Regions from separate parts of the Metaplanococcus flavidus genome, predicted to be linked through region 2. Evidence: predicted binding sites of a transcription regulator. Region 2 holds the regulator's gene; each other region holds the start of a gene.
The links. Region 2 encodes LexA, which represses DNA repair genes until DNA is damaged. Its sites were predicted from a motif close to CGAACATATGTTCG; they were not measured.

Region 1 (3,284 bases), on a different contig from region 2:
AAACCGCCTGGTCGATATGCTCTTCGAATTCCGTGAACGTCAATGGACGGTTGTCCATCGCCGAAGGCAGACGGAATCCGTGGTCGACCAATACTTTCTTTCTCGCCTGGTCACCGTTGAACATGCCGCGCACCTGCGGCAGCGTCACGTGGCTTTCATCGACCACCAACAGGAAGTCGTCCGGGAAGTAATCAATTAATGTATAAGGCTGCGCACCGGCAGGACGCAAGGTCAGATGGCGTGAGTAGTTCTCAATCCCAGAACAAAAGCCCATCTCCCTCATCATTTCGAGGTCGTAGCGTGTGCGCTGCTCGAGACGCTGCGCTTCCAGTAATTTGTCTTCTGCACGCATTTCTTTCAGCCGCTCTTCAAGTTCCGCTTCGATGTTTTCAATGGCTTTGACCATTTTCTCTTCGCGTGTAACGAAGTGGGAGGCCGGAAAAATAGCAGCATGTTCGCGTTCGCCGATGATTTCACCGGTCAATGCATCCACTTCACGGATACGGTCAATTTCATCACCAAAAAATTCGACCCGCAAACATCTTTCATCCCGCGAAGCCGGGAAAATTTCCACGACATCTCCGCGCACGCGGAAGGTTCCGCGGATAAAATTGATGTCATTTCGCTCATATTGGACATCGACCAATTTACGCAGGAGCTGATTGCGTTCTATTTCCATCCCTTTGCGCAATGACACAACCAGTTCACGGTATTCTTTCGGAGAACCCAAACCGTAGATGCAGGATACGGATGCGATGACGATCACATCATCACGTTCAAAAAGAGATGATGTGGCAGAATGCCGAAGTTTGTCGATTTCATCATTGATGCTTGCATCTTTTTCTATATAAGTATCGGATTGCGGCACATACGCTTCCGGTTGATAATAATCATAATAGCTGACAAAGTATTCCACGGCATTGTCCGGGAAAAATTCTTTAAACTCACTGTACAGCTGCCCTGCCAATGTTTTATTGTGGGCCATGACGAGAGTCGGCCTCTTCACTTCCTGAATCACATTCGACATCGTATATGTTTTCCCTGTCCCCGTTGCACCCAGCAATGTCTGAAACCGCTTGCCATCGTAAATTCCTTTCGTCAGTTCGGTGATTGCCTGGGGCTGATCTCCGGCAGGTTCATATGGTGCCTGCAGATTAAATTCCTGTTTCATTGTATAAATCCTCCCGTTTTTCAATACCTTTATTTTATCATATGCCCTAAAAATCCCCTAACAAAAAGCGAACGTATGTTTTTTAGCAAATAATTTTGCAGCATAAAAAAAGAAACGCTCACAGGAGCGTTTCTTTTTTTATCAGGATTCTTCACATTTCAAAGCCTGCAATTGCTGGCTGTATCGACTGAATGCATTGCGGTCGTTCGAGTCCAGGGCTTGATCGATAAGATTCATGAGTTGCTCTTCCTGTTGCGAGCGGTGTATATGCTTAAGAAAAAGATCGAGATAAATCTCGTTCAGCAATTTTTCCGCTTCAGAAATTTTCTTGGTTTGGGCCATCGCCTTCATGAAATCAGCATAAGAATAATAGTTTTCCATTCTACCTCACCCCGAATGCTTTTCATTAGTATACATGAAATTTTTAAAAAGAACAATAATTATTTAGAAAATTCAAACGATGTTTAAATTATTTTATTTTCGCAATTAAAAAGATTGTATATTTTCCAATTATTATTATAATAAGGAGAGTAAAGTAAATTTTGGGGGTGTTTTATCATGGGCCGAAAGAATTATAATCCCTTTTCCTATACAGTTTGCAATAATACATACGCATTGCTTCCACACATGGAAGGTTCACGTCTCGTAACCCGGGTACTCGAAGACCGCAGTGAGTTTATTGTGGAGCAAACCGCCTATAAAACGATTACCGGGTCGTGCTCCTTCTACCGCGGTTCGCTTGAAAGCGCCACACTTTATGCGCAAAAAGCGATCGGAGTGAAGCACAAGCCACCCATCATCATCGGGGAGTATTACGGAAATCCGTTGATTTTCTTTCCAACTCATTCACCGAAAAATAAAGATTCAGTCTGGTTCAATTACGACGCTATCGATCTGATTGAAAGCGATGAATGCGGCGGCAGCATCGTTTACCTCAGTAACGGCCAATCTGTCTGCCTGGACGTTTCAGCCATCGCGTTAAGAAACCAGCATTCTTTTGCAGGGTCCTTGCGCCGCTATTTCAAAAAAGCGCAGAATCAGCAAAGGCAGCAATTGACTTATGTCACTAAGCGTCCGATGCCGATTCGCTCAAGACATCCTTCAGATTAGACTTTCAACTCAGCCATCGACAGATACAGACGGATCAGTTCCTCTACACGGTTGCGCAGACGCAGATTCAAATAACGCCGATGATCTTCATAACCTCCGTGATAAAATATATACTCGGTAAAGGTGTCATCTCCAGCGCCTCGCAATACTTTCATCTGGCGCTTGCGCATATGCATCTTTGTTTCTTTCAATTCCTTTTGCACCAGGCTGATCGCCCCTTCCACCAATTCCAGGTAGGGGCGTTTCAGTTTGAATGAACCGTTTTCAAACAGCATCCGGTCGCGCTCCAGCACAGTAAGCACCATGGGCAGATAAATCATGTTTTCAAAGTGTCCAATCTCTTCCTGCGGAATCAAAGGCATATCCTCACCACCTTCACGAATCAGCCCCGTTATACAGACCACTGATATGTGGTTTCCATAATAAAAAGGGAACGTTTGTTCTTATTTATAATTGTACTCTCTATTTCCGGAATTGCAATACGCCAAACATAAAAAATCTCTGCGCAAAATGCACAGAGATTTTTAGCTTGTCGAGATAGGTGTAATGAAAACCGATATTGCGCAAAACAGCTTCGAATACATTAGCCGACGCTTGCGAGGCTAAGTCTTTGCGACGAAGGAGCGCAGCGATTCAGGAGCACGGTTTTCTGCGTCTAAATAACTCGGAATCATAACCCGAAGGATCTCGCCCTTCATCGCTTCGCTAGCTTCGAGACATGAAAGAACGTTGCTCCCCTGGAAGTCTTCGCTGTTTTGCTCCATATCTCAAATTGCTTTCTATAAAAGAGTATTCTTTTCAGTCTATTTCATGAAGCGTCAGGCGGTGAAGAGCAAAGATGTGCTCGCACGCGTCGGCTAATGCTTTCACTGTATACTGATAATAAAGTCGTTTAAGAATTCGGTTGTATAATGCTTCTATATCAAGGATACGATTTTCAAAATAATAAGGGAAAGAAAATGCTATCTGCTTTGCATAGACTCTCAATGGTTGTTAAGCAACT
Region 2 (3,284 bases):
ATAATTGTTGAAACTCCTTGTATCTCCGGTGCACTGTCGCTTTGCTGGCCTTATAGCCGAAACCTTCCAGTGTCACGGCAATCTCATGGAAAGTCATACCGCTGGCTTTCAGATTGACGATTTGGTCCAAAGGCAATTCCAGACGTTCACGTCCTTGCGGATTCCCTTTGCCTTTAAGGTTTTTCTCTGGTTTATAACCATTTTCCACAGCACGCCGCATGCCCCGCTTTATCTTGGCATTATGTATTTTACGCTGATATTCTTCTACAATGGCCAATATCTCCAGAACCATATCGTCCATATCGTTCAGCGCAATCTGGCCTTTGTCGGACAGAGTGTAGACATCGACGCCGTATTTCTTCATGACATGAAGCAGCGCAATTCTCGCATGTCCCCGCCCGAGACGGGTTTCATCCTGAACGAATACTGCATCCATTTTATCGGTCTTGATGCTGTTAAGCATTTCAAGCAGTCCGTCCCTATCCATTTCATAGCCGCTGTGCTGATCACGAAATACCTGCTCAACCAGGTATCCCTGATCGAAGGCAAACTTCATCAGTTCTTCTTCCTGGCGGTCAAGAGAAGTTTCCTGGGTCTCTTTTTCTGTGCTAACGCGGCAATAAAGAAAAGCTTTTTTCTTCATTCTGCATCACTCGCAAGTTTTAAGCTGTCGTCTGGAGCAAAGTCCAGCTGTTCGTCCGGAATCAGCAGAGTTTGGCCAGCTGTGATGACAGGTGCAGTCAAATTATTTTCTCTCATAATTTCATCAATCCATTCATGGTGCGGAATATTCCCGCTGTATTCATCGGCCAGTGTCCACAGGGTATCACCTTGCTCTATCTTCATCTGGACTGTATGGGCCTGATTATTATTATGGGATAGAACATAGTAAAATGAAAGGATGAGTATGAGAAAAAAGAATCCAAATACGTATGAGTTTTTCTGAATAAATGTCAAAAATATCGCCTCCTGGGAATGTTCGTTCGGAATGTATGTTCTTATAATAATGCGAACAGGTGTTTTTGTCAACACAAAATTCGAACCTATGTTTGCATTTCAATACCCAAGTTGATATAATTAAATTAGAAAATAAGAAGTTTACTAAAAGAGGTGAAACTGTTGAAGAAAGTATCGAAACGCCAGGAAGATATTCTGACTTTCATTAAAAATGAAGTGCGTGAAAAGGGTTACCCGCCCTCCGTACGTGAAATCGGTGAAGCAGTTGGTCTGGCTTCAAGCTCTACTGTCCACGGCCATCTTGCACGACTGGAAAGCAAAGGCCTGATCCGCCGGGACCCAACCAAACCAAGAGCAATTGAGGTCATTACCACTGATGAGGCGCTGATTGACAAAAGCCCGGTACTGCATGTGCCATTAATCGGTAAAGTAACAGCAGGTCAGCCAATTACAGCCATCGAAAATGTTGAGGAATATTTCCCTTTGCCGCAAACTTACGGCACTGAAGATGATCATATCTTTATGCTTGAGATCATGGGGGAAAGTATGATAGAAGCTGGCATACTGAACGGCGATTATGTAATCGTCAAACAGCAGCAGACAGCGAATAATGGGGACATAGTCGTAGCTATGACCGAGGAAGACGAAGCTACTGTGAAACGTTTTTTCCGGGAGGAGAACTTTTTCCGCCTCCAGCCTGAAAACTCTTCAATGGACCCAATCATCGTGGACGCTGTTTCCATTCTCGGCAAGGTCGTAGGGGTTTATCGCCAAATACATTAAAGTCAGTAAAAAAGAGCCAAGGGAAAATTCCCTTGGCTCTTTTTTGAATTTAATTCACAGCGATTGGAACTTTTAAAAATGCCGCAGTCAGCAGCTCATTTCTCGAATCCATTGACTTGGAAAATATTACAGTTCAGAAACGACTATATATTTTACCAGGTTTACTGTAATCCGATAATTGTTCTTGTCTGCCTCGTCCTGGAATTCATACGTACCATTTGTTGGTATACTGCTCAAGGCCGTTTCCTTGCTGCTCGCTTTGACGTAATGCGTCAACGTATTGCCTTGATCAAAATGAAAATCAATTTGATAAGTTTTCAAAAAATTTCCTCCTTATGCGTTGATTCTTCCCTACTGATACAGTTTAGCATAGAATGGTGGACCGTCCGAGCCGGGAAGAAATACTCAACCCTTGTTTCTTGCACACAAAAACTCCGTTGCCGCCCTGTATTTCAGGCGAGTCCGGAGTTCCTGTGTTGTTCAAATTACAATGATAAGTCAGTCTTGCGCTGCATTTTCACCCACCATTCAATATGTGAGCGATCAAATACAATCATATTTCCATATGGCTTGCTGTGTGGAATTTTTTTTGCCGATAAAAATTCATTGATTTGCTGTTCTGACAATGGATATCCCACTGATTCCAGATAAATCAGCAGATTTTCAATCCCTTGAATTTTTGCCATTTAATCACCTCCAACAAAATCCTCCTTGCGAACAAAGAAAATTCAGTACGAGTTATTAAATTGGCACGGCACTTATAATATACCACTATATCAAAGCTTATAACCCTATCTGCAAAGTTTTTTATGCGCACTTCAATGAAATATAGTTTAAAATTACAGCAGCCCGCAGGCTGCTGTAATTTTTTCTATTAATACATCTTCAAGTATTGTTCGCGTTCCCATGGGTGTACAGAAGTTCTGAACATATCCCATTCGATTTCTTTAGCTTCAACAAAGTTCTTGAGGATATGCTCACCCAATGATTTTGTCATCACATCGTCATCCTGAAGTTCCTGTAAAGCAGCATACAATGTGCCTGGCAGATCTTCAATGCCGACAGCCTGGCGCTCTTTTTTATTCATTGCGTAGATATTGCGGTCAACCGGCTTCGGTGGAGTCAGTTTGCGTTTGATGCCGTCAAGTCCAGCCCCAAGCAATACTGCCATCGCCAAATACGGATTTGCTGCAGGATCGACAGATCTGACTTCAACACGAGTCGAAAGGCCGCGTGAAGCTGGGATACGGATAAGCGGGCTGCGGTTGCGTCCAGACCATGCTACGTAACATGGCGCTTCGTAACCAGGTACCAAACGCTTGTAGGAATTGACAGTCGGATTTGTTACGGCTGTAAAGCCTTGTGCATGCTCTAATATGCCAGCCATGAACTGGAATGCCGTTTGGCTTAGTTTCATATCTCCGTCTTCATCAAGGAAAGCATTTTCCTTGCCGTTGAAAAGCGACACGTTCATATGCATGCCCGATCCATTGACACCGAACAAAGGCTTCGGCATGAATGTAGCATGAAGACCATGTTTTCTG
Region 3 (3,284 bases), on a different contig from region 2:
ACGGAACCCACCGTTCAGGAAACGCGAAATCGAGTCGATCATTTCGGTATAGGTCTCTTTTTCCACCGGTTTGATGCACGGCGCCAGACATTGCCCCATATGATAATAAAGGCAGGCGCGGTCGGGCATTTGATGGCATTTGCGCAGCGGATACAGCCGGTCGAGCAGTTTCTTTGTTTCGCTCGCCGAATAGGCATTCGGATAAGGGCCGAAATATTTCCCTTTATCCTTTTTCACCTGCCGCGTAATGATCAGCTTTGGATGCCGTTCCCCCGTAATTTTTAAATAAGGATAGGATTTATCATCCTTCAGCATGATATTGTATTTCGGGTCGTATTTCTTGATGAGATTCAATTCCAGAATCAGCGCTTCCTTGTCGGAAGACGTGACAATGTATTCAAAATCCTCGATTTCATTGACGAGGCGCTGGGTTTTCGCATCGTGGCTGCCCGTAAAATAAGAGCGCACGCGATTTTTCAGCACTTTCGCCTTGCCCACGTAGATAATTGTTTCCTGCCGGTCCTTCATCAGATAACAGCCAGGCTGGTCTGGAAGGACAGCCAATTTATGTTGAATCATTTCATTTGCCATATTCTCACCCTATTAAAAAACCGGGCCACCCAGGACCCGGTTAAGAATTATGCGTGTTGGTTAACCAAATCAGCCAATGCTTCTTTTGGTCTGAATCCTACAACTTTATCTACTGTTTCTCCATCTTTCAATAGAAGAAGCGTCGGAATTGACATGATGCCGTATTGTCCAGCAGTTTCCTGGTTTTCATCAACGTCCACTTTTACGATTTTTACTTTATCGCTCATTTCAGCATCCAACTCTTCCAATACAGGAGCTATCATCTTACATGGACCACACCAAGTTGCCCAAAAATCAACTAGTACTAATCCTTCTGATACTTCCTGTGAAAAGTTTTGATCTGTTCCGTGTACGATTGCCATGAATAATTCCTCCTTAGTTTTACCAAACTCTAAACCGATTATAGCATGCGTATTTTTCACTAGCTATTTTTTTGCCTATTCCTACTCTACCCTCTCCAATGGCAGGTAAACGGAACAATTTCATATGCTTTCACCTCTCTCAATTTATACCTGCTCCCACCTCTATATTATTTGAAATAAAGTATGAGTTTAGATATAACGCTTTGGCGCTATGGACAGTGCCAAGATTATGCTCCTGCGCAAGCTCGTCGCAAAGGAGGTGCCATCTTCGTTTGGCACACCTTGCCTCCCGCAATAAGCCGAGAAGATCACTCGTCTTATTGCTCCGGTCGGCATTCGCCTGCTCCTGAGCCGCGCCGGTGCTAAGAGAATGGCTTAGATATGGAGCAAAACAGCGAAGACGCCCAGGGGACCAAGCGAAGTGCTGAAATCCACTCGGGCGGTGAGCCCGAGTTAGTTCAGCGCGAGCCCCCAGGCAAGCAAGCTGTTTTGTGGAATATCGATTGCTCAAAATTATTAGTTCAATTCATATATAAATATACACATAATGAAAATCGATCATTCACGCCAATATTTGATGGCAATTGGTTTATTTCGGAAAAGAGGATTGTTCGCCCTGATTTGGAGGTATAGAATAAGAACAAATGTTCTTACTGTAGGAGGCGATGATATGAGGATGAAGGAATTGCCTGAACGGACCATTGTCTGCCTTGATATGCGCGGCTTTTACGCCAGTTGCGCAGCCATCCGGGAAGGGCTCGACCCGTTGACAGCCCATATCGCCGTTGTCGGCAATCAGGAGCGGAAAGGCAGCGTCGTCCTTGCGGCTTCACCTCAGATGAAAAAAGACTTTGGCGTTAAGACCGGCACCCGGCTGTTTGAAATTCCTGATGATCCGCGGATCCGGCTGCTGGAACCGAAAATGGAATTTTTTCTGCGCGTTTCCATGGCGATCACCGAACTCATCGCCGAATTTGTCCCCAAAGATGCGGTCCATGTCTACAGCGTCGATGAAAGCTTTATCGATTTCACGAATGTCGGCTTGTTATGGGGTGACAAAGAAACGCTCATCACTCATATCCAGGATGCGCTGCTCCGGCAGTTCGGCCTGCCTTCCGCTGTCGGCGTCGGCCCCAATATGCTGTTGGCAAAATTGGCGCTGGATCTGGATGCCAAACAGCTCGGCTTCGCCAAATGGACCTATGACGATGTGCCGAAAAAATTATGGCCCATAGCTCCGCTCAGCAAAATGTGGGGAATCGGTTCCCGCACGGAACAGACGTTCAACAGCATGGGCATTTTTTCCGTTGGCGATCTCGCCTGCACCGACGTCAAAACGCTGGAAGAGCGCTTCGGCATCCTCGGCCATCAGCTGTACCAGCATGCGAACGGCATCGATCTGTCGGAACTCGGCTCTCCCATAGTCGCCGGCCAGGTCAGCTACGGCAAAGGGCAGATTCTTTACCGAGATTACATAGAAACGGACGAAATCATGACGATCATTCTGGAAATGTGCGAAGACATCGCGATGCGGATCCGGCAGGCCAGAAGAGCGGGCCGCACCATCCACCTCAGCGTCGGATACAGTAAAACAGCATTCGGCGGCGGCTTTTCGCGCTCCCGGTCATTGGAGGAAGCGACCAATGAAACCTTGCAGATCTACAAAGTGTGCCAGGTGATTTTCAACGACCATTTCCACAACAAGCCCGTCCGCCAAATCTCGATTTCAATCGGCAGCCTGGAAGAGGAATCGTCGATGCAATTGAGTCTCTTTGAAGTACAGAAATGGGAGAAACGCCGGCTAGGCGCGGCGATGGACCAGATCCGCAATAAATATGGCTATTCCGCCATCTACCGCGCCGTCTCCGGCACCGAAGCAGGCACCGCCATCGCCAGAACCCGGCTGATCGGCGGACATCAGAAATAAATCCAAAATAAAAACGGCCCCTGATACAAGCGCTGCTTGTGTCGGGGCCGTTTATTTTTTTTACGCCATTACTTTCTTAAACTCTTCAGTCAACATCGGGATAACTTCAAACAAGTCTCCGACAATACCGTAGTCTGCAACTTTGAAAATGTTCGCTTCCGGATCTTTGTTGATCGCAACAATCACTTTCGAGTTGGACATACCAGCCAAATGCTGAATCGCGCCGGAAATACCCGCTGCGATATAAAGATCAGGTGTTACGACTTTACCAGTCTGGCCGATCTGAAGGGAATAATCGCAATACTCCGCGTCGCATGCTCCGCGTGATGCGCCAACTGCGCCGCCAAGAAGGTCAGCAAGTTCCTGCAACGGCTCAAAGCCTGATTCACTCTTCACGCCGCGTC

Region 1: a site for LexA is predicted at 1,240-1,253, ahead of uvrB (excinuclease ABC subunit UvrB). Genes of this name have one in related genera too.
Region 3: a site for LexA is predicted at 1,591-1,604, ahead of ACFQ1X_RS03320 (Y-family DNA polymerase). Genes of this name have one in related genera too.

Annotation. Positions count from the first base shown of each region.
Region 1 is NZ_JBHTKI010000018.1:3,065-6,348, reverse strand. Features, by position in the region: gene uvrB (excinuclease ABC subunit UvrB) at 1-1,171, opposite strand, end outside; gene ACFQ1X_RS11680 (IDEAL domain-containing protein) at 1,313-1,552, opposite strand; gene ACFQ1X_RS11675 (competence protein ComK) at 1,730-2,281, shown strand; gene ACFQ1X_RS11670 (hypothetical protein) at 2,278-2,643, opposite strand.
Region 2 is NZ_JBHTKI010000008.1:139,229-142,512, forward strand. Features, by position in the region: gene ACFQ1X_RS05700 (YneB family resolvase-like protein) at 1-643, opposite strand, end outside; gene yneA (cell division suppressor protein YneA) at 640-957, opposite strand; gene lexA (transcriptional repressor LexA) at 1,120-1,740, shown strand; gene ACFQ1X_RS05715 (hypothetical protein) at 1,867-2,061, opposite strand; gene ACFQ1X_RS05720 (hypothetical protein) at 2,226-2,426, opposite strand; gene glnA (type I glutamate--ammonia ligase) at 2,615-3,284, opposite strand, start outside.
Region 3 is NZ_JBHTKI010000006.1:145,917-149,200, reverse strand. Features, by position in the region: gene uvrC (excinuclease ABC subunit UvrC) at 1-591, opposite strand, end outside; gene trxA (thioredoxin) at 639-953, opposite strand; gene ACFQ1X_RS03320 (Y-family DNA polymerase) at 1,624-2,880, shown strand; gene ACFQ1X_RS03315 (electron transfer flavoprotein subunit alpha/FixB family protein) at 2,941-3,284, opposite strand, start outside.